One region of the Glutamicibacter sp. NPDC087344 genome, then DNA from elsewhere that is predicted to be linked to it. Evidence: riboswitches for the same ligand, from Rfam matches in the RefSeq annotation. Region 1 holds a riboswitch; each other region holds the start of a gene.
What was found. Region 1 has a riboswitch for thiamine pyrophosphate ahead of ACIOWL_RS11560 (3-oxoacyl-ACP reductase). Riboswitches for the same ligand answer to the same signal wherever they lie in the genome.
Positions count from the first base shown of each region.

Region 2: another riboswitch for thiamine pyrophosphate. It lies ahead of thiM (hydroxyethylthiazole kinase); the one in region 1 lies ahead of ACIOWL_RS11560 (3-oxoacyl-ACP reductase).
Region 3: another riboswitch for thiamine pyrophosphate. It lies ahead of ACIOWL_RS09415 (ECF transporter S component); the one in region 1 lies ahead of ACIOWL_RS11560 (3-oxoacyl-ACP reductase).

Region 1 covers NZ_JBIUXY010000005.1:316,429-326,598, forward strand. The annotation lists gene ACIOWL_RS11525 (helix-turn-helix domain-containing protein) at 1-268, shown strand, start outside; gene fepB (Fe2+-enterobactin ABC transporter substrate-binding protein) at 495-1,484, shown strand; gene ACIOWL_RS11535 (FecCD family ABC transporter permease) at 1,488-2,510, shown strand; gene ACIOWL_RS11540 (FecCD family ABC transporter permease) at 2,507-3,517, shown strand; gene ACIOWL_RS11545 (siderophore-interacting protein) at 3,566-4,453, shown strand; gene ACIOWL_RS11550 (esterase family protein) at 4,443-5,774, shown strand; gene ACIOWL_RS11555 (NtaA/DmoA family FMN-dependent monooxygenase) at 5,730-7,067, opposite strand; gene ACIOWL_RS11560 (3-oxoacyl-ACP reductase) at 7,064-7,873, opposite strand; TPP riboswitch at 7,935-8,028, opposite strand; gene ACIOWL_RS11565 (hypothetical protein) at 8,164-8,835, opposite strand; gene ACIOWL_RS11570 (HNH endonuclease family protein) at 9,088-9,789, shown strand; gene ACIOWL_RS11575 (hypothetical protein) at 9,964-10,170, shown strand, end outside.
Region 2 covers NZ_JBIUXY010000011.1:15,122-25,291, reverse strand. The annotation lists gene ACIOWL_RS17310 (FecCD family ABC transporter permease) at 1-652, shown strand, start outside; gene ACIOWL_RS17305 (ABC transporter ATP-binding protein) at 661-1,476, shown strand; gene ACIOWL_RS17300 (siderophore-interacting protein) at 1,492-2,322, shown strand; gene ACIOWL_RS17295 (uracil-xanthine permease family protein) at 2,319-3,590, opposite strand; gene thiD (bifunctional hydroxymethylpyrimidine kinase/phosphomethylpyrimidine kinase) at 3,624-5,051, opposite strand; gene thiE (thiamine phosphate synthase) at 5,048-5,689, opposite strand; gene thiM (hydroxyethylthiazole kinase) at 5,682-6,476, opposite strand; TPP riboswitch at 6,466-6,560, opposite strand; gene ACIOWL_RS17275 (GntR family transcriptional regulator) at 6,598-6,963, opposite strand; gene ACIOWL_RS17270 (hypothetical protein) at 6,960-8,573, opposite strand; gene ACIOWL_RS17265 (SDR family NAD(P)-dependent oxidoreductase) at 8,620-9,378, opposite strand; gene ACIOWL_RS17260 (fumarylacetoacetate hydrolase family protein) at 9,382-10,098, opposite strand.
Region 3 covers NZ_JBIUXY010000004.1:384,967-395,136, forward strand. The annotation lists gene ACIOWL_RS09390 (Na+/H+ antiporter subunit D) at 1-1,355, shown strand, start outside; gene ACIOWL_RS09395 (Na+/H+ antiporter subunit E) at 1,369-2,001, shown strand; gene ACIOWL_RS09400 (monovalent cation/H+ antiporter complex subunit F) at 1,998-2,264, shown strand; gene mnhG (monovalent cation/H(+) antiporter subunit G) at 2,264-2,665, shown strand; gene ACIOWL_RS09410 (DUF4235 domain-containing protein) at 2,730-2,981, opposite strand; TPP riboswitch at 3,057-3,175, shown strand; gene ACIOWL_RS09415 (ECF transporter S component) at 3,240-3,860, shown strand; gene ACIOWL_RS09420 (ATP-binding cassette domain-containing protein) at 3,857-6,181, shown strand; gene ACIOWL_RS09425 (aminodeoxychorismate lyase) at 6,188-7,063, opposite strand; gene cls (cardiolipin synthase) at 7,273-8,751, shown strand; gene ACIOWL_RS09435 (chorismate-binding protein) at 8,762-10,170, opposite strand, start outside.

The sequences.
Region 1 (10,170 bases):
GGCAGATCAGATCGCGCGAAAGCATGGGTTCAGCCTGCGTCAATTGCAGCGCCGCTGGACGGAAGAGACCGGCATGGGCCTGCGCTCCTGGCGGCAGGCTCACCGGTTCCAGCATGCAAGAGCCCTCTTGAACTCGGGATTCGGGGTCAAGTTCGTAGCTCAGCGTCTTGGATTCTCACAGCCGGGAAACTTCTCCCGCGCCTACGCCACGCTCTACGGACAACGTCCGCAAAGCACCCACAACACCTTCATACCCGACATTTTTTGATCACTTAACGACACGGATCACCTCATCGATTCCCCGGCAGGGACTCGCGGAATCACGGTACTTTTCCCCCTTTTCGATCATAAAACTGGTTCGAATGATGCTAGGTGAGCCTAAATTAACTGCGCTAGTCTCAATCCCTGAAACCTAGTACTTCTCGCCTGACTTCCAATACAGGCATCAACCGGGAGATCCTCCAGTGCGCTCAACCCTGACTAAATTCGCGTCCGTGACTGCTGCAGCAGCACTCACCTTGACCCTTGGCGCGTGCTCCTCCGGCGGTGCCGAAGAAGCCGCGGCCGACGCATCCACCGGGACGGAATCCGGTGCGTGGCCACGCACCATCACCGACGACAACGGCAGCGAGGTGCAGATCCCGGCCAAACCCGAACGTATTGTTTCCACCACCGTGTCCACCACCGGTTCGCTGTTGGCCATCGACGCTCCCGTCATTGCCAGCACCACCGGCGCGGTCGGTCCAGAGACCGACTCCAATGGCTTCTTCGGCCAATGGGCTGATGTGGCCACCGAACGCAAGGTTGAACCGCTGTACACCGTTGGCAGTTTTGATCTTGAATCAATCGTCGCCCAGGATCCGGACCTGATCATCGTGTCCACTTCCGGTGCGGACTCCGAACTGGACCATGTGGACCAGCTCAAGGACATCGCTCCGACCATGGTGGTGAACTACGGCAATAAGGATTGGAAAGAACTCAGCGCGGCGTTGGGCGAAGCCACCGGCAACGAGGCCAACGCAACGCAGGTCGCCGCCGATTTCGACCAGCGCGCAGCCGAGGTCAAGGAGAAGCTGGCCATTCCCGAAGGAACCACAGCTTCGATCGTTTCCTACAACAAGGGAGCCGACTCGCCGGTGGGCAAAACCACCGGGCCGCACTCCCGCTTGATCTCGGCGCTGGGCTTTACCGTAGTCGACCCGCCAGCGGAGTTTGATACCTCCACGCAGAAGCGCGAAGATTTCGCGTTCACCAGCTACGAAGGCCTTTCCGAATCGGCAACCGGTGATGCGACGTTCTTGATTTCCGCCACGGATAAAACCGCCACGGATTTCAAAGCCGACACCACCTTGGCCAACCTGCCTTCGGTCGTGAACAGCAACGTTTTCCCGCTGGCCAATTCGTTCCGCCTGGACTACTACTCCTCGAACGATATCTTGGATTATTTTGACACCGTTTTCCCGGGATTGAACCCGGCGAAGTAAACAGTGTTGCAACGATCCACCCTGCTCAGCCACCGTCCACGGCGTACCGTCTGGCCGGTGGCTGTGGCGCTCATGCTGCTTCTGGTGCTCGTCTCCCTGGCAGTTGGCAGCAAATCGATTTCGCTTGCCGAGTCATGGCGGGCACTGAGCGCTTTTGATCCCACCAACAACGACCACCTCTTGGTCCAGGAATTGCGTATCCCGCGGACTTTTTTGGCCTTGGTCGTCGGGGCGGCGCTAGGCCTGGCCGGTGCCCTCATGCAATCCATGACCCGCAACCCGCTGGCCGAACCCGGGCTCTTGGGTGTTAACGCCGGGGCCGCCTTTGCCGTGGCCATCGCCATCACGCTGGGGATCATCCAGCCTGCCGGCTACATGCTGTTCGCCTTTGCCGGGGCCGGGGCCGCGAGCCTCATCGTTTATCTTTTGGGCAGCCGCCACCGCGCAGGCAATGACGTGGTCCGCCTGGTGTTGGCCGGTGCAGGCTTGTCCGTGATGCTGATGGCCGCCACCCAAATCTTGATCATCGGCGGCAGCTCCGAGACCCACACCAAATTCGCCGCGTGGACCACCGGTTCGCTGCAGGGACGCGGGTACGACGTACTCCCCGCCGCCGGAACGGTCATCGCCGTGGGGATGCTGCTCGCGCTGAGCCTGACGCGTTCGCTGGACGGCTTGGCCTTGGGTGAGGACTCGGCCCGGGCCCTGGGAATCAACCCCACTCGGGCCTGGCTGGTTTCTTCGCTCGCGGTCATGCTGTTGGCCGGGGCCGCGACCGCCGCGGCCGGACCCATCGGGTTCATCGGCCTCGCCGCGCCGCACACCGCTCGGATGCTGGTGGGACCGCACCATGCGCGGTTTTTGCCGCTGTCCATGGTGCTCGGCGCCGTGGTGCTGCTCCTGGCGGACATCCTGGGCCGAGTGGTTTCGGCGCCCATGGAAATTGGCGCAGGAGCCATGAGCGCACTGATCGGCGCGCCGGTCTTCATCTTCCTGGCCCGTCGCAAACTCAAGGCAGGCAAATGAGCGTCAAGACCTCCGCTGCACGTGCGGCGCGCACCAAAATCGTGCTGCTGATCATCTGCGTTTTGCTCGGCGCGCTGGCCGTGATCGCCATGGGCACCGGAAGCATCCAGCTCACCCCCGGCAAGGTGCTTTCGGCCCTGCTGGGCACCGGTGAGAACCGCGACATCCTGGTGGTGCAGAAGATCCGGGCGCCGCGGGTGCTGACCGCCATTGGCGTCGGCGCCGCGCTGGGCGCCGCCGGTGCCTGTTTCCAATCGATCTCCCGCAACCCGCTGGGAAGCCCGGACATTATCGGTTTCACCACCGGTGCGGCGACCGGCGCGGTGGCGCAGATCGTCCTGTTTAATGCCGGTGCCTGGGCCACCGGGTTAGCGGCCATGATCAGCGGGTTGCTCACCGCCCTGGCGGTCTACCTGTTGTCCTTTTCGCGCTACACCACCGGCGGCCAGCGCCTGGTCATCATCGGCATCGGACTGGGAGCCATGCTCGGTGCGGTCAACACCTTGCTGCTGTCCAAGGGCGACTCGGACCTGGCGGCCCAGGCCAACCTCTGGCTCTCCGGCTCGCTGGGCGGACGCAGCTGGGCCGATGCCGCCTTGGTCGGTATCACCCTGGTGCTCTTGCTGCCGCTGCTGATGATGCATTCACGCAGCTTGACCCTGCTGGAAATGGGAGACGACACCGCCCAGGCACTGGGGGTTCGGGCCGAGGCGGTCCGCCGGATCACCATTTTCGCCGCCGTGTGCCTCACCGCCGCAGCCACCGCGGCGGCCGGGCCCATCGCGTTCGTCGCTCTGGCCGCGGGGCAGATCATCCGCCAGCTGATCGGCAGCCGCACCGTTCCGATTTTGCCCGCGGCACTCACCGGGGCGCTGCTGCTGGTCGCTTGCGATGTCATCACCCAAAACCTGCCGTTGCAGGCACAGGTGCCCATCGGCCTGGCGACCTCGCTGGCCGGCGGGCTGTACCTGCTCTGGTTGCTGACCCGGCCGCAAACCCGAACCTGATCCAACATTTTTATCCCTCATCCCACCCCTCGTCCCACAAGGAATCAGATGCCCGCCAACGAAATGATCGTCGAAAAAATCGTCGACTACACCCCGCACATGCGCCGGGTGATTTTTTCCGGACCCGGGGTGGCCGATTATTTGGCTGATCCGCCCTGCGTCCCGAACATCAAAATCTATTTTCCGCGCCCCGGCCAGTTGCTGGACCAGCCCGGCGAGGATGAGCGCGGCCGGTGGATCTTCACCGGCGACCAACGCTCCCGGGTGCGTACCTACACGGTGCGGTGGATGAACGAAGCATCCTCCCAGCTCGCCATCGATTTTGTCCGCCACGGCGACGAGGGGCTGGCCAGCGCCTGGGTCGAACGGATTGTCCCGGGGGACGTGCTCGGGGCCTTGGGCGGTGGCGGCCGGGTGCTCAAACCCGGTGGCTACGCGCTGATGTTCGGCGATGAAACGGCGCTCCCGGCGATCAGCGACACGCTGGAGCAGATGCCGGCGGATCAGGTGGGGCAGGTTTTCATCGAGGTCCACAACGAGGCGGAGATCCACGAGCTGGCGAAGCCGGAGGGGGTCCGCGTGCAGTGGCTCCCGCGCGGCCAGGCGGCCGCCGGAGCAACCCGGCAGCTGATCGAGGCCATGGAAACGCTTGAGCTCCCGGCGGAGCAGGTGGCCGCCGAGGAGATCAATTTGTGGGTGGGCGCGGAATCCCAGGTGGTGCGTTTCGCCAGGCAATGGGCCGCCAAGGTTGGGATCGCCAAAAGCAATCGGCTGATTATCGGCTACTGGCATCTGGAGATGAACGAAGTCGCCTACGGCAAGGACTCGGATCACGATCGGGTCCATGGAGAGATGGATTTTGAACGCCCCGGACACGAAGCCCACCGTCATGAACACACCCACGAGCACGAACATGAGCACACCCATGAGCACTAATCCCACTCGGCCGCGCCCCGAAGCACGCGGCTCCGGCGCCAGCATCCCGCGGGTCCCGGGATTTTTCGCCGCCTCGCTGACCGATGCGGGAATCACCGCAGCCCTGGCGGCGATCGACCGGGGCGAGGTGGCCTACCCGCTATTTGATCGCTGCCCTGAATCCGCGCAGTTGGCGCACGTGACTTTCTTGTGGCGCGATGAACCCGGCATGGACCCGGCAACGGCGGTGATCCTTTCCGCCAATGCGCTGGTGGATCACGAAAATCTGGACTCCAGCGAGTTCGAACCGGTGCGTGAGGGGTTGTGGTCCATCACCCTGATGGTTCCGACGGATTGGATCGCGTCCTACCGGATTACCGTGCACCGCGGGCCAGGGGCAGCTTTATGGCGCGCAGAAACCGAACGCCGCGCGGTCCGTTTGGCCGCCGATGCCGGCGGGCCGGACCCGCTGAACCCCAGACTCTACGCCTCCATGAACGGGGGCCCGGTCTCCGTGGTGGGCGGTCCGCACGCCGTATCCAATGAACATCTGGCGGCCGCGCAACCTGCGGCGCAGCACCGTGGGCCGTCGATCGGCGGGCAGGGGGCACCGCAGCCACCGGTGCCCGGCTCCGAGACCGCCGGGCACCCGCGGCTGTCCCATCATGTGCTGTGGGATGAGAACTGCCGCCGCGAGCGAAATGTGTGGGTGTACCAACCGGAGGCCGGCTGCCTGGAGCCCGGGGAGAAAACCCCGCTGGCCATTGTGCACGACGGGGCAACCTGGGTGCGCTACCTGAATATTGCCTCGTCGCTGGATCGCGCCATCGCCGCCGGGGCGCTGGCCCCGATTCACGTGATGTTCATCGACAGCACCAATATCGAGCTGCGCAGCGCGGAACTTCCGGTGGCCGCAGGCACCACCCGTTCCGTGGCCGAACAGTTCCTGCCGTGGGCGCGCACGTATTTCGAGGTTTCCCAGCTGCCCGAGCAGACCGTGGTCAGCGGCTCGTCCTTCGGTGGCCTGGCCGCGGTCCATGCGGTGCTGGAATACCCTCAGCTGATCGGTGCGGCGTTGGCCCAATCGCCCTCGTTGTGGTTTGCGGACCTGAGCCAGGCGCTGCGCGAGGTGGACCCGCAGGTGCGGATGATTTTCCAGGCCGGGCGCTATGAATCCTCGATCATTGATTCCTGCGTCGAGGTGCTTGAAGCGCTGGAGGGCAGCGAAGCCCACACCCAGATCGATTTCCAGCCGCTGAGCGGCGGGCACGACTGGGCGTGGTGGGCTCCGATGCTGTTAAACGGGCTGTGCCAGTTTTTCCCTGCGGACCGGTCTGGGTAGCCCAAGGTTTTCCCTCAGGGTGCGGTGCTCGTAGGCGGTGCGGAACCGCCCGCGGCGCTGCAGCTCGGGGATCACCAACTGGACAAAATCGTCCAGCGAATCCGGCAGGCTCGGCGGCATGAGGTTAAAACCGTCGGCGGCCCCGGAATCCAGCCATCGCTCGATCTCATCGGCGATCATGGACGGGGTTCCCACCATGGTGCAATGCCCTCCCCCGGCCGCCAGCAATCCCAGCAGTTCACGCACCGTCGGCTGGTGGATTTCAATCAGCCGCAGGATCGTGGCATAACGCCCGGCCGGTCCGCTGAACTGCTCCAGCGGCGGCAGGGCAGGCACCGGGGCATCCAGCTCCCAGTCGCTGGTGTCCTGCTGGATGAACACCGCCAGCTGGGCCAGGCTCTGCGCGGTCGGCAGCAGGTTGTTGAGCCGGCGTTGTTTCTGCCTGGCTTCCTCCAGAGTGTTGCCCACGTACGTCACCAGCCCCGGCATGATCGCCAGCGCCTGCGGGTCGCGCCCCATTAGTTGCGCCCGGGCGCGCACATCCCGGGCGTATTCCAACGCCATCTGCTCATCCGCGGCCACCGAGTAGATCCCCTCGGCATGTTTAGCCGCCAGGTCGCGGCCCTGCCCCGAGGATCCGGCTTGGAAAATCACCGGGGAATCCTGCGGGCCTGCGGGGAGATTCAGCGGGCCGCGTACCGAAAAATGCTCACCGGCATGATTGATCTCCCGCAGCTGCCCAGCATCCGTAAACACCAAGTCGCGCTGGATCTGCAACGCGTCGCGCGGATGGGACTCGAAGAGCTGGCGCAACACGGTAATGAATTCGTCGGCTCGCCCGTAACGGTAGCCGTGGTCCCCCAGGCTCTGCCGCCCGTGGTTCTGGGCCTCGCTATCCCACATGCTGGTCACGATATTCGCTCCCGCCCGTCCACCTGACAGCCTGTCGAGGCTGGCCAGCATCCGGGAGGCGTGAAAGGGGCTGTAGAAACTGGAGGACACCGTGCACACCAAACCGATGCGGCTGGTGTGCTGGCTCAACGCGGTAAGCAGGGTGAACGGTTCGAAAAGCCAGGTAGGTCCGGCCGCCGCGGCATCCGCGCTGACCGCCTGCGAATCCGCCAGGAACACCGCATCCAGCAGGCCGCGTTCGGCCAGCTGCGCCAACTGCACGTAGTACCCGGTGTCGGCGAGCTGCTCGGCGTGGGAATCCGGCGCGCGCCATGCCGCCTGATGGTGGCCCGCACCGTAGATAAAAAGGTTGAACCGGGCCTGCTTGAGTGCCCGGCTCATCCCTTGACCAGTCCGCCGTCGACAATCAGGTTCTGCCCGGTCACCCCGCGCGACAGCGGTGAGGCGAAAAAGAGCACTGCATCGGCAAGTTCGGCGGGGGTGGTCACCCGGCGCAGCGGGGTGCCGGCGGCAATCATGTCAAAAACTTCGTCCGGGGTGGTGGCCGAGGCGTCGGTGGTGCGCAGCAGTCCCCCGGAGACCATATTCACGTTGATTCCCTCCGGCCCCAGGTCGTCGGCAAAGGTGCGGGTCAGGGACAACAGCGCCGCTTTGGTGGCGGTGTAATCGTGGTACGGGACCACGGGGTGCTGGAAGAGGTTGGTGCCGATGTTGATGATGCGTCCGAATCCGGCTTGGCGCATGCCTGGCAAAACGGCCTGGATCGCCGCGACCGGGGCGAGCACCGATCCGGTGAACTGGGCGGTGAGGTCGGCGGCGGAAAGCTCAGCGGCCTTGGGCCGGGCATCTCCATTAAAGGAAAAATCAACCAGCGCGTTGTTCACCAAAGTGGTGACCGGCTGGCCAAAGTGCTCTGCGACGGTGGCGGCGAGCGTCTCCAGCTGGGTCCGATCGCGGACGTCGGCCTGGACTGCCAGCGCCTGGCCGGGGAATTCGGCGGCCAGCTCTTCGGCGGCCTGGGCGGAGCTGCGGTAGTTGATCACGACCTTCGCCCCGGAACGCAAAAATGCGGTGCTGATTGCTGCGCCAAGTCCGCGGGCTGCGCCGGTGACCAGAATCAGTTGCTCATTCAGCGGCAGGGCGGTATGTACGGAAGGTACGGCTTCGGTGCTTAGTTGTGCGTTCATGGTGCTCGAACTCCTTGAGGTTATTTCAAGGCGAACGGGACCCCGGCATAGATGCGTCGCATCACGGTATCCAGGACATTCCCTTCGCCAGTACTAACTGGATCAGGTTCGACGGGTTTTATCTCAGCCGCATGGCGGCACCCCGTGTCACTATCTCCCATTAGTACCACAGTCCCTCGGGCACGGCGCAACAGATGTCCGGGCGAAACGCTAAACCAGCTTGCCAATCGGCTTGAGGTGCACAACTCAGCAACGGTTCCCGTGCGCTGTCCGGGTGCTGAAAACAGCCCTTACTCCTGCCCACCAGATGTTTGAAACAGATTCAGTTCGTAGGAACCGACAGTCTTCGGCTCGCCAGAAATCACAACGTCGTAAAACAATTCGTTGCCAGTGAATTCGAACTCATCCGTAGCCACTGCTGCGGGAACGTTACAGGCCAGAGAGATCATTTTGCTCGGCTCGGAGTCAAGGTCCAGATCCAGGTTCAGCTCAGCTTGTTCGCCGTACATGATGACTCGGGCGGTGGCTTGGCCAGTCCCCCAACACCCGAATTCCATCTGGTAGGTACCAGGCGCATCCACCGTGCCACCAATGGACATGGAATCGTTGACCACTTCTTGCGCCCCGGTTTCATCGGTAAATACCGTGGAGCGGAAGAACCCTGACATTCCCATCACAAGGTTTTCCGAGTTTTCGCGTGCCTCCAACGGGCCAAAGACCGCAGCGGTGTTCACAACCTGTGACTGCAACTCGGAAAAGAACGGAACCCCGTCCTGGTAATACTGCGCATACGGGTCGTCGGGATCAGCGAATGTTTCATCGTAACTTTGCTGCTCGGAATCCCACGCCGTCGCGGGGCTGCCATTCCCCTGCGGATCAACCATTTCCAGTTTTGATACTGGTGTAGTGCAGGCACTAAGTATCAGCACCCCGGCCGCCAGCGGAAACACAAACTTTTTCACAAGAACATCCAAAACAGTCAGACTCTAACTTCAAATTGACCATATTTCGATAACTGAAATAAAACAAGACTTGTCACAGGGCCCAATGGACACAAATTGATAACTCTTCAGATTCAGCCATCGAGCGTCGAGAACAGGATCACATCCGAATGCCGTGTAGCGATGCACCGTTTCGTCGGTAGGCGCACATAGGGTCGACAGGTGGGCTCGGAACGTCGAACCCAGCATTAACTCAAGGAGAACCACCACAGCATGCGAATCTCGCACCGCATCCTTTCAACAGCCCTCATTGCCGCAACACTGGGGCTTGCCTCCTGCGCCTCGCTCACGTCTACGGATTTCACCGGGACCAATGGCGCGCAGGCCGCCGCGCCATCTGCGGCCGACAAGGAAACCTACACCGAAGCCTTGGAAGAATTGGAAGGCATCGACATCAAGGGACGAGCCCCGAAAACCGGGTATTCTCGCGAGCAGTTCAGCAACGGGTGGAAGGATCCGGACAACAACGGTTGCGATGCACGCAACGATATTCTTGCCCGAGATCTAGTGGATGTTGAATACAAATCCGCCCGGGTTAACTGTGTTGTATTGAGTGGAACCTTCCACGATCCCTACACCGGCAAAACCATCAACTTCGAGCGCGGCCAAAACACCAGCACCGCGGTGCAGATTGACCATGTGGTCGCCTTGTCCGATGCATGGCAAAAGGGTGCGCAGAAGTGGAGCGAGAAGAAGCGGCTGGAGTTCGCTAATGACCCGCTGAACCTCATGGCCGCCGACGGGCCGACCAACGCCTCCAAGGGCGACAAGGACGCGGCAACGTGGCTGCCGCCAAACAAGGACTTCCGCTGCGACTATGTGGCGCGGCAAACCCAGGTTAAGGCCAAATACGGCGCGTGGATGACCCAGGCGGAACACGATGCCATCGCAAAAATCCTGACCGCTTGCGTGTAGTCGCCGCTTCCAGCCTTGGCCGCACTCCGCCTCAAGGCTGAGCGAAACCTCGGAAGATACCACTATGGTTGTATGGTCAAACAGCTGGAATTATGGCATTATGGATGTTATTCCAGCTGATAGTGAATTGCTTTCGCGATAAATTAGCCAAATTCGACTCTACAAGGGTGTGCAATGAAGACACGATTGATCGGTACGGTGCTGCTCTTGGCGAGTGTCTGCCTTTTCGTGTTTTCCCTTGACGGATCACAGCGGCCCACGGCAACGGCGTGCTGGGTGATCTCCACGGTCATGTTCATTGCCGCGGCAATGCTGCTGCTGGGAACCATCGTAGGTTCCTCCTCGGCCACCGACGCAGGATCATCCCGTCGGCGCCAACGC
Region 2 (10,170 bases), on a different contig from region 1:
CGGCGGGGTGCTTCCCACGGCGCTGGCCGCGGTGGCCGGCGGGGTGTTCAGCGCCCTGCTGGTGTACCTGCTCTCGCTGCGCGATGCGGTGACCGGGGGACTGCGCCTGATCCTGGTCGGCATTGGGGTCGGGGCCCTGGCCACCGCGGCGACCAGCTTGATCTTGCTGCGCGCCAACACCCAGGACGCAACCCTTGCCACGCTGTGGACCGCCGGTTCGCTGACCGGCCGGGGCTGGCCGCATGCCGTGGCGGTCGGCGTCGCGGTGCTGGCGCTGTTGCCGCTGCTCTCGGTGATGGGGCGCGGCGCGACGCTGGGTGAAATGGGGGATGACACCGCGCTGGCGCTGGGTTTGCCCATCGAGCGGTTGCGGATGCTCAGTGTGCTGCTGGCGGTGACCGCGGCCGCCGCCGCCACCGCGGCCACCGGGCCGATCGCATTCATCGCTTTTGCCAGTCCGCAGATCATCCGCCGGCTGGCCCCGCGCCCGGAAACCCAAATCTGGTTATCGGCATTGGGTGGGGCGGTGCTGCTATGCGCCGCTGACCTGCTGGCGCAGTCATTGAGCCTGCCGGTGCGCACACCCGTCGGCCTGGTGACCAGCGTGCTGGGCGGTCTCTACCTGCTGTGGCTCTTGGCCCGCAGAATCTAGGGGAACACATGGAAAAACAACACAATGAACCGATCCTGAGCGCCGCCGGATTGAGCCTGGGGTATGGAACCAGGCAGATCGTCAGCAACGTCCAGCTGAGCATCACCCCGGGAAGCTTCACCGTCATCATCGGACCCAACGGCTGCGGAAAGTCGACACTGCTGCGCGCCCTGGGCCGCCTGTTGAAACCCCAGGGCGGGCAGGTAATGTTCGACGGCGCCGATCTGGCGGGGCTCAAGCCCAAGCAGGTGGCACAGCGTATCGGCCTGCTGGCCCAATCCCCGCAGGTCCCGGACTCGATCACGGTGGCGGATCTGGTGCTGCGGGGGCGCACCCCCTACCAAGGGCTGTTCCAGCAGTTCTCCGGCGAAGACGCCGACATCGTCCACCGCGCTCTGGCCGCCGTGGGGTTGACCGGCTTCGCCCACCGCCAGGTCCAGGAGCTCTCCGGCGGCCAACGCCAACGCGCCTGGATCGCGCTGGTGCTCGCCCAGCAGACCGGGGTGCTGCTGCTTGATGAACCCACCACCTATCTGGACATTTCCCACCAGCTGGAGGTGCTTGAGCTGTGCCAGGCATTGCGCGGCAGCGGGCGCACCCTGATCGCGGTGCTGCACGACCTGGCTCTGGCCGCGCGGTACGCCACGGAGCTGATCGCCATGCGCGATGGGCGCATCATCGCCAGCGGCACCCCGCAGCAGGTGCTGACAGAAGAAACCCTGCGCGAGGTCTTCGACCTAGACGCGCGGATCATCCAAGACCCGGAAACCGGAAGGCCGCTGGTCATTCCGCGTGCCCGGATTACCGAACCAATCAACTCATAACCCGAGGAGAACACGATGAGCGAGAACACCCCACTGATCGAGCATGAAGCGCTGAAATCAGCCGATCACCGCGAAGGCCTGCAGCACGTGCCGGCCAGCGTGACACAGATCCTGCCGGTGAGTGAAGAGCTGACCCGGCTGGTGCTGCGGCTGCCGGGGCTGGACACGGAACCCCTGTGGCTGCGCCCCAATGTGGCATTCCGTTTCCTGCTGGATGAACGATTCGAGCAAACCGCCCGGGTCTACACCGTGCGCCGGGTGATCGAGGGAAGCAATGACATCGAGGTGGATATCGTTCGCCACGGCGAGCACAGCCCCATGATGCGCTGGCTGGATTCCCTGCAGCTTGGCGACCAGGTGAATATCATCGGTCCGCGCCCCCACGTGCACTTCCCGCCGGCGGAGGGCCGTGACACCGTGGTTTTCGCCGATTCCACCGCGATCCCCGCGCTGTATTCGCTGCTGGCCCAAGCCCCGGCGCAGCTTCGCGGCCGCGGGTGGGTCGCCACCACCGATCAGCTGGCCTTCGACGAGCTGCCGCAGCTGGAGCACTTCATCCTGGAGCGAATCGAACCGGGGAAGGGGTTCGGCCGCGAGCTGCGCAGCCTTGAGCACCCCGAATCGCTGGTGGTCTGGGGCGCCGGGGAACGTGATGACATGCGTGAGGTCCGCTCGTTTTTCCGGCAGCGGGCCCAGCTGGGCAAGGACCGGGTCGCGGTGTTCGGCTACTGGAAACGCGGGGTGTCGAACACCCGCATCGACCAGGTGCGCCTCGAGGCGTATTCCAAGCTGTTGGCCGCCGGGTCCGGCTCGGCGGAACTCGACGACCTGGAGCTTCAGATCTAGCGGGAGTGCTGCACCTCGGTGTTTCCGCGCAGTCTGGCCGCGAAGCTCATCAGGTGGAACACCACCAGGGTGGCGATGGTTCCCAGCGCGATGCCGCCGAGCTGGAACTGCCCGAAGGTGAGCGCACCGGTCACCGCGATCGCGATGATCAACCCGGTGCCCGCGGTCATCAGGTTGATCGGGTTGCTGAAATCAACCTTTGACTCGATCCACAACCGCGCACCCACGATGCCGATCATGCCGTAGAGCACGATACCCAGCCCGCCGATCACCCCTTCCGGGATGGTGCCGATCAGCGCGCCGAACTTCGGCATGAACGCCAGCGCGATCGCGGCGATCGCCGCCACCCAGTAGGCGGCCGTGGAGTACACCCGGGAGGCGGCCATCACCCCGATGTTTTCCGCATAGGTGGTGGTGGCCGAGCCGCCGCCGAAACCCGCCACCATGCTGGCGGCGCCATCGGCCATCAGCGCGCGGCCGTTGAAGGAAGATAAATCGCGTCCGGTCATCACCCCCACGGTGCGCACATGCCCGATGTTCTCCGCGATCAGCACAAACACCGCGGGCAGGAACAGCAAGGCGGTGTCCAGGTGGAAGCTGGGGGTGTTGAAGACCGGCAGGCCGAACCAGGCCGCCTCGCCAACCTTGGCGAAGTTGACCTGGCCCTGCGCCAGCGCGATCGCATAGCCTGCCAGCAAACCCACCAGGATGGACAGGCGTCCCAGCAGGCCCTTGAACACCACGGTGGCAAGCACCGTGGCAATCACCGTCAAAAACGTGGTGACCGGATAGTGCTGCATCGGCTTCAGGGTGGAACCGGCCAGGTTCAGGCCGATCAGCGCCACAATGGTGCCCATCACCACCGGAGGCATCAACGAATGGATCCAGCCGGTGCCGGTTTTCGCGACCACCACACCCACGATGAACAGCAGCGCCCCGGTCATCACAATGCCGCCCAGCGCCGCGGACATATCATGCGCCTTGGTGGCGGCGAGGACCGGGGCGATCAGCGCAAAGGACGAACCCAGGTAGCTGGGCACCTTGTTGCGGGTGATCAGCAGGAACAAGATGGTCGCCACCCCGGTGAACAGCAACGTGGTGGTTACCGGGAACTTGGTCAGGGTGGGCACCAGGATGCTGGAGCCGAACATCGCCAGGATGTGCTGGGTGCCAATGGAGATGGTTTGCGGCCAATGCAGCCGCTCATCCGGGGCAACAACTTCACCAGGGGTGATTCTTTTGCCGTCACCGTGAATGCGCCAACTCATGCGTTCCTCCAGATATCGCGGCCCCAACGGGTTTTAGGCCGTAGAGAATTCTACGCTGTGCTCATGGGCTTGCGCGAAGAACGCCAGCTCATGCTGGGAAGAACGGATAAACGCCTGGCGCATCCGCTCGCGCTGCGCACCATCGGCACGTTTCCAGGCATCGCGCACCAGCTCGATTGCCTGCGCGGTGGATTCATCGAACTCCACGCTGGCATAGGTCTTCAGCCAGTCCCCGTAAGGGTGGCCCGCATGATTGGCCGCGGCCAGGCGTTTGCCGATGTCCTGGTACAGCCAGTAGCACGGCAGGATCGCGGCGATCAGCTCCGGGTAGCTCCCGGTGCAGGAGGAGAGGTGGTTCACGTAATTCAGCGTGGTGGCCGACGGGTTGGCCAAACCCTGGCCCAGGTGGCTGCGGTGCAGCTGCAGCTCGCCCTCCAGGATTTCCCCGGCGCCCTTGGCCCAGAAACGCTGGGAATCCAGCTCGTCAGCCAGCGCGCTGGCCTGCGCGAGCACCTGCGCGTAACGCTGCAGGTACAACGCATCCTGCGCCAGGTAGTAGTCGAACTTCTCACGCTCCAGGCTGCCGTCGGCCAGTTCGGTGATGAACTGCAGCTCATCGATTCCCGCCCGCAGCACCGCGATGTCCTCCCACCAGGCGGCCATCGGATCGGCGCCAGGGAAAAAATCGATGAAGTGGTTCACCGGGCCGTGCCCTGTACCGACCTGGAGTTCATCGGCTCCGCCGATGGCCCGCTCAAGGTAGCCCTTGGCCGCGGCCAGGGCCTGGACCCAGTCCCCGGTGGCGGCGAAATGGGTTGCCAGCGCGCTGGAAAGGGTGCACCCGGTGCCATGGGTGTTCTCGGTGGCGATCCGCGGCGAGCTGAACTGGGCCAGCACCCCGCTTGCCGCCACCAGCGCATCCGGGCATTGGAGCCCGGACAGGTGCCCGCCCTTGGCCAGCACCAGCACCTGATGCTCGGCGGCCAAACGTTCGGCCTGCTCCAGCACCGCATCCCAGTCCTGCGCCGGGGCGGCACCCAGCAGGGCGCCGAGCTCGGCGATATTCGGGGTGATCACCGTGGCCCGCTGCAGCAACGGGTGCAGTCCCGCGGCGTCCTCCAGCAGCGCATCGCCGCTGGTGGCCACCATTACCGGGTCGAGCACCACCGGGACGCTGAGGGTATCCAGCCAGTCGGCCACCGCGTTGATGATCTCCTGGTTGGCCAGCATCCCGATCTTCACCACGTCGATGCGCACATCAGCGGCAACCGTCTGCAGCTGCGCGGTGACAAACTCACCGCCAATTGCCTGCACCCCGCTGACCCCGTGGGTGTTCTGGGCGGTCAGCGCGGTAATGACCGCCATGCCGTAACCGCCATTGGCGGCGATCGACTTCAGATCAGCCTGGATCCCGGCGCCGCCGGACGGATCGGAGCCTGCAATGGAGAGGATGTTTTTCATTTAGCCCCCTCCCACGCGGACACCAGCAGCGCACTGGCGGCGCGCGGATCATCGGCCTGGCACACCGGACGCACCACGGCCAGCCCGGCGCCGCCGGCCGTGCGAATAGCCGCGGCGTCATCCGCAGTCACCGCGCCGATCGCCACGCAGGGCAGGTCGCTTAACGACGCCCGGTGGGCGAACCCGTCAAGACCCAGCGGCGTGGGGTGGTCCTTTTTGGTGGGGGTCGCGCGCACCGCGCCAACCCCCAGATAGTTGATGAACTGCGCGTCGGCGTTTGCCTGGGCGATCTGCTCCGGTGTGGAGGCGCTGAGCCCGATGATCCCCTGGCCGATCAGCTCGCGGGCCAACCGCACCGGCACGTCCTTCTGCCCGATGTGGATGCCGCTCACCGCGGCACCCGCGGCCCGGGCCGCCAGGAACACGTCGATCCGGTCGTTGATCAGCAGTTCCGCCTTGCCTTCGGTCAGCTTCGCGGCCGCCAGCGCCAGCCCGAAGAATTCGCGCGCGCTTTCGTCCTTGGCGCGCAGCTGTACCCAGTGAATCCCGCCGGCCACGGCGGCTTCGATCACCTCAAGGGTGCTGTGCGGGGTGCAGCTGGCGGTGTTCGCCACCAGGTAGGCTCCAAGATCACGCATGGTTCTTCTCCTCACAATTCAGGGTCTCAAGGTCGGCGGGCTCAACGGCCGCCAGTGCATCCAGGAATGCCACGGCAAAACTGCCCGGGCCGGTGCTTGCCTGCAACGCCTTTTCGGCGGCCAGGCCGTAGAACCCGTGAGCCGCCACGGCGGCCTCGAAGGGGTCCTCATGCACCGCAAGCATTCCCGCGCACACCGCACCCAGGGCGCAGCCGCCCCCGGTGATCCGGGTCAGCCCGATGCCGTTGGTGTGCACCAGCACGGTGCGCCGCGCATCGATGATCGCATCGGCCTCACCGGAAATCGCAACCACCGAACCGTATTTCACGGCCAGCTCGCGTCCGGCGGCAATAGCCTGATGCACGCTGTCCAGCGAGTCCACCCCGCGCCCTGCGGACTCCCACCCGGCCAGCGCCATGATCTCCGAGGCGTTGCCGCGGATCAGGGTGGGCCGCTGGGTCACGATGCGTCGGGCGAACTCGGTGCGCACCGGCAATGCGCCGACGGCCACCGGATCCAGCACCCACGGGGTTCCGGCGGCGCTCGCCGACTCGACGGCTTCTTCGATGGCCGCCAATTGCTCGGTGGTCGGTGTGCCCAGGTTGACCAAAACCGCGGACGCCGCCGCGGCAAAGGGCCCGGCTTCCCCGGGAAGGTCGGTCATGGCCGGTGCGGCGCCGGAGGCAAGCAGCACATTGGCGGTGAAATTGGTGACCACGGCGTTCGTCAGGCAGAACACCAAGGGGGAGTTTTCCCGGTATTTACGGGCAACAACAGGTAGAGTCATGCGACATCCCTCCGCTAGCTTGACCTAGTTCAGGTTCAACGGGTTTTATCTCAGTCGGCTTTTCCGACACCCCGTGTCACTGTTCCCGAGGGTACGCAGGTTAGCGCGCAAGAACAAATTCTTAACGCGCCCGACGCTCAACCAGCGCCTTCACCGTCGCCGCATCCACCCCCAGGCTCGCGGCTAATTCCCAGACCCGGTCCACCGCCTGCACCAGATCCTCGTTCAGCACCTGGCTTCCGGCCAGCTCATTAACCACGGTTCCCGCGCGGCGCCGCGACGAAATCAGCCCCTCGGCTTCCAGTTCCTTATAGGCGCGGGCCACGGTTCCGGCGGCCACCCCCAGGTCGGTGGCCAGCGCGCGCACCGTTGGAAGTTTGTCTCCGGCGCGCAGCTCGCCCAGCGAGATCAGCGAGGCGATCTGGGTGCGGATCTGTTCATAGGGCGGCAGCGCCGAGTCCAGATCAACGGTGATCTGGGCGCTCATGCAAATTGCCTGTAAGGAATTGATGCCGTGGGTTTATTCAGAACCACCATAGAAGGAATGCAGAAGGGAATCAGCCCGATTGCCGTGAGCAATGGGCCAAGATCGTAAGTCCAGGTGGGCATCAATAACAGTACGCTGCACATCGTGCGAAGGAACCGGAACTCAAGGACCTGCCGGTACCAGATCTCTTCCTCCGAACTGAGTTTCCATGGGATCGCGCAATGGCGAACCCACCAGATCGCGGCAATAGCGCCGGCTGCAAGCGCCGTGATCACGCCAGCTGTTGCCCCTGGTGTTGCGGTGAGCAGCAGCGTCTGCGGATCGTGTGGCGGGGCGAATAAAAGATAGATTCCAGTTGCTGCCAGTATCCCGGCAACCCAGTAGAGGTAACGGGGCAGTGCGCGGGAGTGCCGTGGAAGATCCCGCGCGGCCCCGGCCATGAAGTGTCCATAGAAGGTCAGTGCGCTGGTGGTCAGCAGGTAAGACAGGGAGGCAAGCAGCATGACGAGCAGGGTGGAGAATGCATATTCGCCGATGACCGGGCGTTCCCAAAACTCCTCGGTCTCCCAGACGTAGGTAATGGACACACCGAAAACATACACGGACAACAAGGCTACCGTGGTGGCGACAAAAGCCAAGGCCAAAAGGTGGTCGCGAGCACGTCCGAACCCGTTGCGTGCGGCACGTTGACGTTCACCTTCAAAAGATGATTTCGGCGCCCAAAAGAACATCACCGCGCTGACTGCCAGCATGACGACATTTGCGAGATTCATCAAATTGCTGTCGGCAACTTCCGCCCAGGGGGATGTCGCGGCAAAACGGAGATTGTCTGCGATGATCACTGTTAAAAGGAACCCGCCGGTGCGCAACAACCGGTTCAGCCACAGTGAACGTATCACCTGATTATCGTGATGGGTGATTCCGTTTAACGGTCGGCGGCGCAGGGTCACCAGTGCCAGAATCGCCATGGTAGCTATCAGCACAACAATCAGCAGTGCCGAGCAGAGCAGTGTCCGCTCACCGGACAGGACGCCGCTCTGGGCCTCCATTGTCATTATTTGTCCGGCGACGACAATCTCAACGGCAGGTACCGGTGCGAAACCCGGTTGGTGAAGCATGGGCCATAAGCTGGCTACCGATAATGCGACGAGTACGCTCACGGTAGCGAGCAAGCGTCTGGGTATCGGGGTGGTCAACGAACGCGACTCAAGCGACGCGCTGCGCACGCTTTTGAGTTCACGCGGCCAGCTGTAGAGTCCGATGAGGTACACGGTCCCGAGCCAGAGGGCCGGACTGAGCACGTCGAGCCAGAAACCCGGCGTGGAGAATTGGGCAGAATTTTCGGCGGTGGTCGACCAGAAGGACTCACCTGAGGTCGAGGTGCTGGCGAAGAACGCGATCAGGGCGCACCAGAAAGAATGCGATTTGGCGCGAGCCAGTGGGGGTGAATTCCTGTTACGAGCCACAGCTCTGAGCCAGACGTAGATGATTCCGGCCATGAGGGCTAGCCCGAAAGTGGTCGACGAAATATCCTGCATGCTCGTTAATGTATCAACTAATTGATACAAAAGAAAGGTATTCGCAGGAGGACGGGCACCGCCGCCACCCACCGCCGAGCCTCACGGGTGATGCCGGACCTCCAGCCTCGATCCGCCATCAGAACGGCAGCGGAAGTTTTGAGGTGCGTCCCCCGTCTGCCACGATAATCTGCCCGGTAATGAATGCCGAGGCGCTCGACGCGAGGAAAACCGCCAGGTCGCCAATGTCGTGCGGCTTCCCCACGCGACCTACCGGATGCATCCTGATTAATTCCTGCTGGGCCTGGGCTGGATTCTGTTGCGCCTGGATGTAGTTTTCACTCAAGGCGGAGGTAATCCAGCCCGGCGCGATGGCATTGCAGCGGATGCCGAACGCACCCAAATCCACCGCCAGGGCATTGGTCAGGCCATGGATCGCCGCCTTTGACGCGCAGTAGGCCGCATGCTCGGGGTTGGCGGCTATTCCTTCGATTGAACCGATGTTGATGATGCTTGCCTCCCCGCTGTTTTTCAGGTGGGGCAGGGCGGCCTGGACCAAAAACAGCGGCGCGGTCAGGTTCACGGACATCATCTGGTTCCATTCATCCAGGCTGATCTCATCCACGCTCCGTTCGAACATGATTCCCGCATTATTCACCAGGACATCGAGCCCGCCAAAGTGCTCGACAACCTCTGTTACCACCGAGGCGATGGAAACAGTGTTGCTCAGGTCGGCCTTCACCAGCAGCACCCGGTCGGCGGGGAGGTCCTGGATACTCGCGATGTTGCGCTGCGCGATGGCCACCAGCGCACCTTCGTCCAGGAATCGTTCAACGATGCCGCGGCCGATGCCTTGCCCGCCGCCGGTGACCAGCACAATTTTTCCCTGCAATTTCATTTTCTAGGCTCCTTGGGTAACGATGCGCACGGTATTGGACAGCGTGCCGATATCTTGGATTTCGACATTCACTTCATCGCCTTCCTTCAAGCCGACCGGCGGATTGCGGAAGACTCCCACCCCGGCCGGGGTGCCGGTGAGGATCACGTCTCCTGGCTCCAGGGTGGCGGTGCGCGAGGCGAAGCTGATCAGCTGGGCGACGGAGAAAATCATCTGGGAGGTGTTCGAGCTCTGCAGCACCTCGCCGTTGAGCCGCAGCGTGATAACAAGATTCTGCGGATCCGGGATCCGGGCGGCGGGAACCAGCTGCGGACCGATCGGGCAGAAGGTATCCAGCGACTTTCCGCGAACCCACTGCCCGTCGTTGAACTGCAGATCGCGCGCCGAGATGTCGTTGGCGCACAAGTACCCTGCGACGTAGTCCAGCGCTTCTTCTTCCGCGACGTTCCGTGCGGTCCGCCCGATCACCACCGCCAGTTCGGCTTCGTAGTCGGTGCGAATACCCTCGGGGATGTGGATTTCCGCCCCGTCGCCGATCAGCGTGTTCGGCCACTTGGCGAACAGCAACGGTGAAGCCGGTGCTGGCACTCCGGCCTCGATTGCATGGTCCAGGTAGTTCAACCCGACACAGATGACCTTGGAGGGGCGGGTGATGGGCAGGTTCTGCTGCTGGAGGGCAAGGCTCGGAGCCTGAAGCTCAGAATATGCATATTTTGTCATGGAAGAATAATATGCATATTCGATATTTCGCGTCAATACCTCGTCGCGAGAGCCTGATGCCGAGCGCGGTAG
Region 3 (10,170 bases), on a different contig from region 1:
TGCTGTTGATCTCCACGCTGGTCTCCCTTGCGGTGCTGTTCTACGCCACGAGCCAGGGCCTGGCCGATGGAGATGAACCCGGACCGGTGTCCGTGTTCCACCCGGCCTACCTGATCCTGCTGGCCGGCGTGTCCAACGCGTTCTTGGCCGCCGACCTGTTCAACCTGTATGTCGGTTTCGAAATCCTGTTGACCGCCAGCTACGTGCTGTTGACCCTGGGCGCGACCGCCGAACGCATCCGCGCCGGCACCACCTACGTGGTGGTTTCCGTGGTCTCCTCGGTGATCTTCCTGATGGGTATCGCGATGACCTATGCGGCCACCGGAACGGTGAACATGGCCGACCTGGCGGTGAAGCTGCCGCAACTGGATCAGGGCCCGCAGCTGATACTGCATGTGCTGCTGCTGATCGCCTTCGGCATCAAGGCCGCGGTCTTCCCGCTGTCACTGTGGCTTCCGGACTCCTACCCGACGGCTCCGGCCCCGGTCACCGCGGTATTCGCCGGGTTGCTGACCAAGGTGGGGGTGTATGCAATTGTGCGTACCGAGACACTGTTGTTCCCCGGCGGGGCGGTGAACTCCGGGCTGCTGGTGGTGGCGGCGTTGACCATGGTCATCGGTATCCTCGGTGCGCTGGCGCAGACCGACTTCAAACGTATGCTGTCATTCACGCTGACCAGCCACATCGGCTATCTCATCTTCGGGGTGGCCGTGGGCGGGGAACTGGCCATCGCGGCGACCATCTACTACGTCGGGCACCACATCATCGTGCAGACCTCGCTGTTCATGGTGGCCGGGTTGATTGAACGCCGGGCAGGAAGCGCCAACGTGACCCGGTTGGGGTCGCTGGCCAAACTTTCCCCGGCGCTGTCGCTGCTGTTTTTTATCCCCGCAATCAACCTGGGCGGGATCCCGCCGTTCTCCGGGTTCTTGGGGAAGTTCGGCCTGCTGCATGCCGCGGCCCAGGACGCCGACGCGTTGACCTGGGTGGTGATCGCCGCCGGGCTGCTTACCAGTTTGCTGACGCTGCTGGCGATCATCCGTGTGTGGGCGCGCATGTTCTGGCGCCGCGCCGCCGATGCGGAAATCCCGAACCCTCAGCTGGTCGACGAAGCGGCGAAGGTGGCAGATCAAACCGCGGCCGGCGGGGCGCAGGCACCGCACCTGGGCCTGAAGCTGGCCCGCGAGCTGGAATCCGAGGCGCTGCCATGGGGCATGCGTTACGCCACGGGTTCGCTGGTGGTGGCGGGCATCGCGTTGACGGTGTTCGCCGGACCAATTTTTGAGTTCTGCCAGCGGGTGGCCGCGCAGCTGATCGCTCAAGAACCGTACATCACTGCCATCCTGAACTACTGAGCGGAGGGATCACATGCCTCATAAAAACATGACACCACGCGACCAGCGCATCGATGACGCGCTGGACACCGCCGGGGTACGCCACCGCGCCACCCTGAAACAGGAATGGCCGCTGTTGTTGCTGCTGATTTTTGTGTGGGGTGCGCTGTGGGCGGACTTCACCCCGGGAAATTTGCTCTTCGGCGCGATCATCGCCCTGGTGATCGTGACCCTGTTCCCGCTGCCCCCGGTGGTGCTTTCGGGACGGATCAACATCTGGTACTGCATCAAACTTTTTGTGTGGTTCTTGGGACAGGTAGTTGCCGCCAGCGCCCACGTGGCCGCGCTGGCCCTGGTGCGGGGCAAAAAAACCCGCAGCGCGGTGATTGCGGTGCCGTTGCGTACCGACTCGGATCTGATCGTGATGACCGTGGGGCACGTCTTGACGTTGATTCCGGGCTCGTTTGTGCTGGACGTGGATCGCAGCTCTTCGACGCTGTACCTGCACTACATCGACATCAATTCGGCACAAGACGTGGAGAAAGCGCGCGAGAATATTCGCGACATCGAGCGCCGGTTGATCATGGCGATCGGCAGCCATGACGAGTACGAGGCAATCAAGAGCGAATGCAGCCCCAGCGTGAGAAGGAAGAAGGCACGAGCATGATCGGAATTGTTGTTTGGATCTGCGGCATCATGCTTGGCCTGGCGGCGGTCGCCTGCCTCTTCCGTGTGGTCAAAGGCCCGTCGATTCTCGACCGGGTACTGGCCCTGGATGTGATGCTGCTGATCATTTCCGCCGCGCTGTGCCTGGATATGGCGCTGAACCGCCACACCGACTACCTGCTGTTTGTGGTCATTGCCTGCACCATCGGTTTTGTCGGCTCGGTGACGGTCTCCCGCTACGTGTCGGATCAGAGGAACGCCTAATGGATCTTTTTGTTGACCTTCTTGTTGCCGTCCTGCTGATTCTCGGCTGCCTGATGTCCCTGATCGCCGGGATCGGCCTGTTGGCCTTTCCCGACATGCTCACCCGAATGCACGCGGCCACCAAACCCCAGGTGCTTGGTTTCCTGCTGATCTTCGCGGGCCTGGCGATTCATTTGCGCAGCTGGGCCATCGTTCCGGTGCTGATCCTGGCCTGGGCGATGCAGCTGCTCACCGCGCCGGTCTCAGCGCATATGATCGGCCGTTCCGGGTACCGCACCAAACACGCGGCCAAGGAGACGTTATTCTCCGACGATCTGCGTTTGGTCGTTGACAAGGTGTCTTCCGCCCCCAGCACCGGTGCCATCGATACGATCGATTCCCCGCCCACCGAGGAAAAATAGTGCCGGAACACCAACACGCGTGAGCCACAGCCCGCCGGGCTGTGGCTCACGTGTGTTACGGGTGCTATTTGGTGAATTTGGAGATCGCCTTGTTGGTGCCGCGGTCGGCAAGTACCTGGATGACAGCTGCGACAACGGCGGAGAAGATGGCGAAGGAAAGCGCCTGGCGCAGGGAAGCCTCGGCCGCTTCTTCGCTGCCCTTGCGCGGGGCCGTGTTTCCGGTGAACCCCTTCCACAGTTGATCGACCAGTTTGCTGCCGATGAATCCTGCGCCCAGGGAAATGCCGGTGGCGATGAGCTTTTGTACTGCGTTCATGTGGACCTCTCGTTCAACGTTCTGACTTTTCGTTCCGTTGCCCAGCTTACCTGCGGTATGGTGGGTGGGCAGTAATTATTCCGACAGGGGAGCGTCAGGCCGTTGATGGTCAAAGACGCTGAGAGTGCGATAGATCGCAGACCCTCGAACCTGCTCCGGCTAGTACCGGCGAAGGAAGTCGAGCATCTCGGATGCGCAGAGGCGTTTAATCACGCCATGATTTTGTGCGTCCCCCCTCCTGATTTAGGAGGACAACGTATGAGTAACACGAAACCATCGCAGCGCAGCACCTGGCGTGTGGTCGACATTGTGATCGCCTCGGTGATCGCCGTCGCCTCGGGTGTCGTTTTTTGGGTGTGGTCCGCCAGCTACGGGCTGTTTTCGCTGGCCTTTACCGCCTTCCCGCCAGCTACCGCCCTGCTTACCGGCCTGTGGCTGTTCCCCGCGGTGCTCGGTGCACTGATCATTCGCAAACCCGGGGCGGCACTTTTTTGCGAGATGCTGGCCGCCGTGGTCGAGGCGCTGCTCGGTACCCACTGGGGCATGCCGGTGCTGATTTCAGGCCTTGTCCAGGGTCTCGGCGCGGAGCTGGTATTCGCCCTGTTCCGCTACCGGAAATGGAACCTGGCGGTGGCGCTGCTCGCCGGCCTGGGCGCCGGGGTGTTCGCCGGTGTCAGCGAAGCCTATGTGGTGGGAAGCGTCGCAGAATACACGCAGGGAATGAAGCTGTTCCATGTCGGTGCGACGGCCTTCTCCGGCCTGCTGGTGGCCGGCCTGCTGTCCTGGTGGATTACCCGGGCGCTGGCCCGTACCGGGGCGCTGAGCGCCCTGGCTAGCCGCCGGGCGCACCTGGAACCGGCCTTTGCGGGGCGCCCATGAGCGCCGCCGCCGACCAGCAGGCGGCCTCCCTGGCTCTTGGCGGGGTTTCGATCAACGCCAACGGTTTCACCTGGCATCATGCCGAACGCGAGCGGCCAGCCATCGCAGGGCTGGACGTAGCGATCCCGGCGGGGCAAAAAGTGCTGCTGCTCGGCCCGTCGGGGGCCGGCAAATCCACGCTGTTGCACGCAGTGGCCGGGGTTCTTGAACGTGAGGATGACACGGGGTTTGGCGGCGAGCTGCTGGTCGGCGGGCATGATGCCTTCGCACGGCGGCATCCGGTGGGGCTGATGCAGCAGGACCCCGAGACCCAGGTGGTGCAAAGCCGGGTAGGCGACGATGTGGCATTCGGCGCCGAGAACCTTGGTGTCGACCCGCAGCAGATCCGCGAGCGCATCCCGCAGGCCCTTGAAGCGGTGGGGCTTGGCGCCCTGGGCTTTGAGCACCGCACGCAGGCGCTTTCGGGCGGGCAAAAACAACGCCTGGCCCTGGCCGGCATCCTTGCCATGCGTCCGGGACTGATGCTGCTGGATGAACCGACGGCCAATATCGACCCGCAGAGCATCCCGCCCTTGCGTGATGCGGTGATCAACGCGGTTGAAGCCAGTGGCGCCACGCTGATCGTGGTTGAACACCGTTTGGATGCGTGGGCAGGACACGTGGATCGGGTGCTGGTGCTGAAACCCGGCGGCGGCGTTGCCCATGATGTTCACCCCGAGGCGCTCTTCAGCGATGAGCCCTTGCGCACCGAACTGGCCCAGGCAGGGATCTGGATTCCCGGGTTTGTTCCGCAGACCTCCGAAGCCCCGACGGCGCCGGGCGCATCATTGCTGGAACTGGACCGTTTGGTGTGCGCACGCAGCGAGCACGCGGTGCGTACCGCCCCGGTCGACCTGCAACTGCATGCCGGCCGGGCGCTGGTGATCCGGGGCGAGAACGGTGCGGGCAAGTCAACACTCGCACTGACCATGGGAGGTTTGCTCCAGCCGGTCTCCGGGAAGCTCGCGGCCAACGAGGCGCTGGCCGATGGCCTGTCGTCCTCGCCTTTCAGCTGGAAGGCCGGCGCGCTGGTTGCCCGGATCGGGTCCGTGTTTCAAGAACCCGAACACCAGTTCGTCACGCAGAGTGTGCGTGAAGAATTGGCTTTCGCTCCCGTGCGTGCCAGGAGTGGTTCGGAGGGTGAAACGAAGTTCGATCCAGCACAGGTCGATGCCCGCGTCGAGCAGCTGCTGATCCGCTTGGGGCTGCAGGATTTGGCCGAAGCAAATCCGTTCACCCTCTCCGGAGGGGAGAAACGACGGCTCTCGGTGGCCACCGTGCTGGCCGCTTCACCGGAAGTGGTGATCCTTGATGAACCAACGTTTGGACAGGATGCAAACACCTGGCGCGAGCTTGCCCAGCTGCTCATCGAAGAACTTGAGCAGTCCACCGCCATTGTTGCGGTGACCCACGATGAGCAGTTTGCCAAGGCATTGGGTGCCGTGCAGGTAGTGCTTGAACCGGCCGAACCGGTGAAGGCGGTTGCCGTGAAGGCGCCCATGCTCGATGCTCCGGTGGGGGAGAGCTGGCTGGCAAAAATCAACCCGCTGGCGAAGTTCGGTGCGATTGCCGGGGCGACCTTGCCGCTGATCAGCACGGTCGACTGGGTTTCGGCCACGGTCGTGATTGCGGTAACGCTGTTGATGCTTCCGCTGGCGGGGCTGAGCATCGCCGGGTTCTTCCGGCGTGGCTGGCCGCTGGTGGTTGCCGGGTTGCTGGCTGCCTGGGGCATTGCCCTGGTCGGGCAGGATTCGGGGCAGGTTTTGGTGAATCTGGGAATTTTCCAGATCACTGAAGGCTCGGTGGCCGGGGGTATCGCCACGGGGCTGCGCGCCCTGGCCATGGCGATTCCGATGGTGCTGTTGCTGTCCACCACAAATCCCAGCGACTTGGGTGGCGCACTCTCGCAGCAGTTGAAGGTTCCGCACCGTTTTGTGCTGGGGGCCTTGGCCGGGATGCGCCTGCTGGGGTTGATGGTTGAGGAATTCACCACGCTCACCCTGGCCCGCAGAGCCCGCGGGATTGGAAATCTGGGCACCGTACGCCAGAAGGTGAGTGCGAAACTTGGCCAATTGCTCGCACTGTTGGTCCAGGCGATCCGGCGTGCCGGACGGCTGGCGACCACCATGGAGGCCAAGGGATTCGGAACCGGGGAACGCACCTGGGTCCGCACCGCCACCTTTACCTGGCGTGACGGTGCGGTACTGGGTGCAGGGTTCCTGATTGGCGCCGCGGCGATCTTCACCGCGATCTGGGTCGGAACCTACAACCTGATCTGGTAAGCGAGGTTAACGAATCGAATCGGTGAGGGCGCTGAGCTGTGAATGCAGCTCGGCGTCCATCCGGATCGGTTTGGCATCCAAGGTGCGCACCGGGGTGAGCAGTCGAATCGAGGAAACCAGCCACACGCTGTCTGCCTGGTAGAGATCTTCGGGACGCAAGGGCCCGTAGCCCAATTCCCAGCCGTCCTGCCGTGCCGCGTCGAAGATGGCGCTTTGGGTGGTGCCCGGTAGGATTCCGGTCTCAAGCATCGGGGTTAACAGGCGTCGAGTCTCGCCGTCGCGCTGCGCGAGCAATACCGTGGCGGTCGGCCCTTCCAGCACCACACCGTCGGCCGAGGTGAAGATGACATCGTGGGCGCCGTGTTTGCGGGCGTAACGCAGGGCCGCCATATTCACCGCGTAGGAAAGGGTTTTGGCCCCCATCAACAGCCATGGCGCACGTTCGGCGAGTTTTGAATCGTAGCCGCGGTCAAGCAACAACACATCCACGCCTGATTCGCGCTGTTCCATGCCGACCCGCGGTGCCGGGCTGACGGTGACCCAGCAAACGGCCGGGTCGAGATCCAACTCGCCGCGCATCGCAACGAGTTTGACCACCGCTTCTTCCGCGCCGCCGGTCGCATCGAATTCGGCGATTGCGGTATCCACCGCCGCACGCCAGCTCCGTTCGTCGGGAATCTGAAGATCAGAGGTTTCGGCCGACACCGCCAGACGAGCCAGATGCGCCTCGAACTTGCGGACGGTTTGCTGGGTGTACAGCATCGATTCAAAAACTCCGTCGCCACGGTTCACACCCTGCAAAGTGACAGGAAGTTGGGGCGCGGTGATATCGGCAAGCCGTCCAGCGGGGTAAGCCGGATCAAGGAATACAAGTGAACTCATTGTCCAAGGTTATCGAATTTCCGCTTCGTGACGCTGATGGAGTCGCAATAACACCTGTCATTCACGATATTCCAAGAAGCGGCCGGGGATTAGATAGGCTAAGCAAAGATGATTCCGTCTGCCGCTGCCGCGGTGGGGTGCGGCGTTTCAGCCGTAGACACCATCGGGTGTTGAGATGAGGGGGTGCCGCGGTGTGGCCGAGTAATGAAATGCTGCTTCAGATAGGTGGCGCCATCTGGAGCGTTTTGGTCGCGGCCGAACTGGTGATCCGATACTTCATGATCGGCATTGTCCCCGGAAACCGCCGCCCTACCACGGCCATGGCTTGGCTGCTGGCGATCTTTTTTATTCCGGTGGTTGGCCTGGTGGCCTATTGGCTGTTCGCCAATCCGCGGCTCTCGCGGCGCCGTTTGGAAAAACAAAAACGCGCCCACGATGAAATCATGCGCGGCACGGCCCATATGCAGTTGCCCGAGGAATTCCATTCCAAGGAGGAATGGGTGGAATCGGCGGTCATCCTCAACCGCAATCTGGGGGCCATGCCCTTGGAAGGCGGGAATACCGTTGAAGTCATTTCCGATTACCGCGGGTCGCTGGACGCCATGCGCAAGGAAATCGATAAGGCCAAACGGTACGTGCACATCCAGTTCTACATCATGGGTGATGACCCCGACTACGTAGACCCGGTGTTGGACTCGCTTGAGGCAGCGGTGCAACGCGGGGTCAATGTGCGTCTGCTTTTTGATCATCTGGGCACGTTGCGGGTCTCCGGTTACCGGCATTTCAAAAAACGGCTGAAAAGTTCCGGTATCACCTGGCGTCCTATGCTGCCGATTGACTTGATTGGCCGCCGCTGGCGTCGGCCCGATTTGCGTAATCACCGCAAGATCTTGGTAATTGACGGTGAAGTGGCGTTCACCGGCAGCCAAAACCTCATTGAGCCTGGCTACAAACGCGAATCCGCGCACAAGGTGGGGCGCGAATGGGTGGAGATGATGTTGCGTGTCGAGGGTCCTGTGGTGCGCAGCCTGGACATCACCTTCGCGACGGACTGGTGGCAGGAAGACGACGGCCAGGAGGTGCTGGTCGACATCACCGAGGCGCGGCATCCGCTGCCCTACGATGACCGCCCGGGAAGCACGCTGGCTCAGGTGCTGCCCAGTGGACCGGGATTCGGCGGGGAGAACAACCTGCGGTTGTTTAATACGTTGATCTATTCGGCCTCCGAACGTTTGATGATCACCAGCCCGTACTTTGTCCCGGATGATTCACTGCTTTATGCCATCACCACCGCGGCCCAACGCGGGGTGGAAGTTCACCTGTTCGTCTGCGAAGAGGGAGACCAGTTTCTGGTCCACCATGCACAGCAGTCCTACTATCAACAGCTGTTGGAGGCCGGAGTACGGATTCACCGGTACCCGGCACCCATGGTGTTGCATACCAAGTGCTTTACGGTGGATAACGAGGTGGCGGTCGTCGGGTCCTCCAACATGGACATGCGATCGTTCAGCCTGAACATGGAAATCTCGGTGATGCTGTTGGGTGAACAGATGGTTGACGCCGTGAACAAGGTGCAGAATGACTATCTGGAGATTTCCTCGGAAATCAGCCTGGCACAGTGGCGCCGGCGCCCCCGGATGCAGCGCTGGATCGATAACGTGGCGCGGTTGACTGCCACGCTGCAATAACCGCTGCCGGTTATCGTCCCCGTTCGCCGGACGCGGTGAGCGCCGCGCGCGGGAACTGCGAACCCAAGGCGGAGAGCACCCCGACGGACTTGGTGATGACCTCATCCCACTCGTCTTGCGCCACCGAGTCGGCGGTAATCGCCCCGCCGAGGCCGAGGCTCAGACGCCAGCGGCCATCGGCGAGCCGGTCGCAGACCAGGGTGCGGATCACCACGGAGAAATCGGCGGACCCATCTGCACCCAAATAACCTACGGCACCGGAATACAGCCCGCGCCGACGCTGGTTTTCCAACTCGTCCAAGATGTTCATGGTCGACAGCTTCGGGGCTCCGGTCATGGAGCCGGGAGGGAAGGCTTCACGCAGGGCCTGGGCCGCGAGGGCACGGTCGCGTAGTTGCGCGTCAATGGTGGAAACCATCTGGTGGACCGTTGCATAGCTTTCCACCGCACACAGGCGTGCCACCCGGACCGAACCGGGCAGGGCATGGTGCGAGAGGTCATTGCGCAGCAGATCGACAATCATGATGTTCTCTGCACGATCCTTGGGGTTCGTGGCGAGGTCCCGTTTGAGCTGCTCATCGGTGTGAACCGTGGCACCGCGCGGACGGGTGCCCTTGATCGGTTCGGCTCGCAGCGCCCCGGTGGCTCCGAGGCTGAGGAAACGTTCGGGGGAGATGCTGGCGACCTCGGTGTCACCCATCCGCAGGTAGTGGGCGAACGGAGCCGGGCTGGAGGTTCGCATCCTGCAATAGGCCTCAAAGGGACTGTAATTATTGGTGATGGCTGTCAGTTCGGTGGTGAGGCAGACCTCGTAGGTGTTTCCCTCGTAGATTTGGTGCTGCGCTTGCGCGATTTTCTCCTTGTAGGCCTGCTCGGTGTCGGCGCACACAAAATCTACCGGGTCCAGCTTTTTTGCCGTGCGCTGTTGTGTTCCAGCGCCGGCGACATGCTCGGTGACCCACTGTTCGACGTCTGCCGAGGCGTGGACAGCCATTTGCCCGGTGCGGTGGTTGATCACCAAAACAACATTGGGAGAGAAGAAGCTGGCATCCGGGCGCCGCACTCCGGCATTCGCTGAACCGGGGCCGGTGGCGGCCCCGACCTCGGCTTTGAGCTCATAACCGAGATAGCCAACCCAGGCTGGCAGCGGGTAGGAATCCGGTGCGGTACCCGGTTCAGGCCAGATCTTTTGCAATGACTCAAAAAAACCGGGCTGCAAACGCAGGGTCGCTTCGGCACGGTGCAGGCTGGTGCCACGGGCCGTGGTTTGCAGAACCGGGTAGGAGTCGCCGAGCGCCAACGCAATCAGCGAATACTTGTTCCGATCCAACGGGTCGCTGAGGTGGTGGCTGGTGGATTCCAGCAGGGCCGCGTGGGGCAACCCGTGGGCCAGGGATTCAAACAACGTCGCAACGTCAA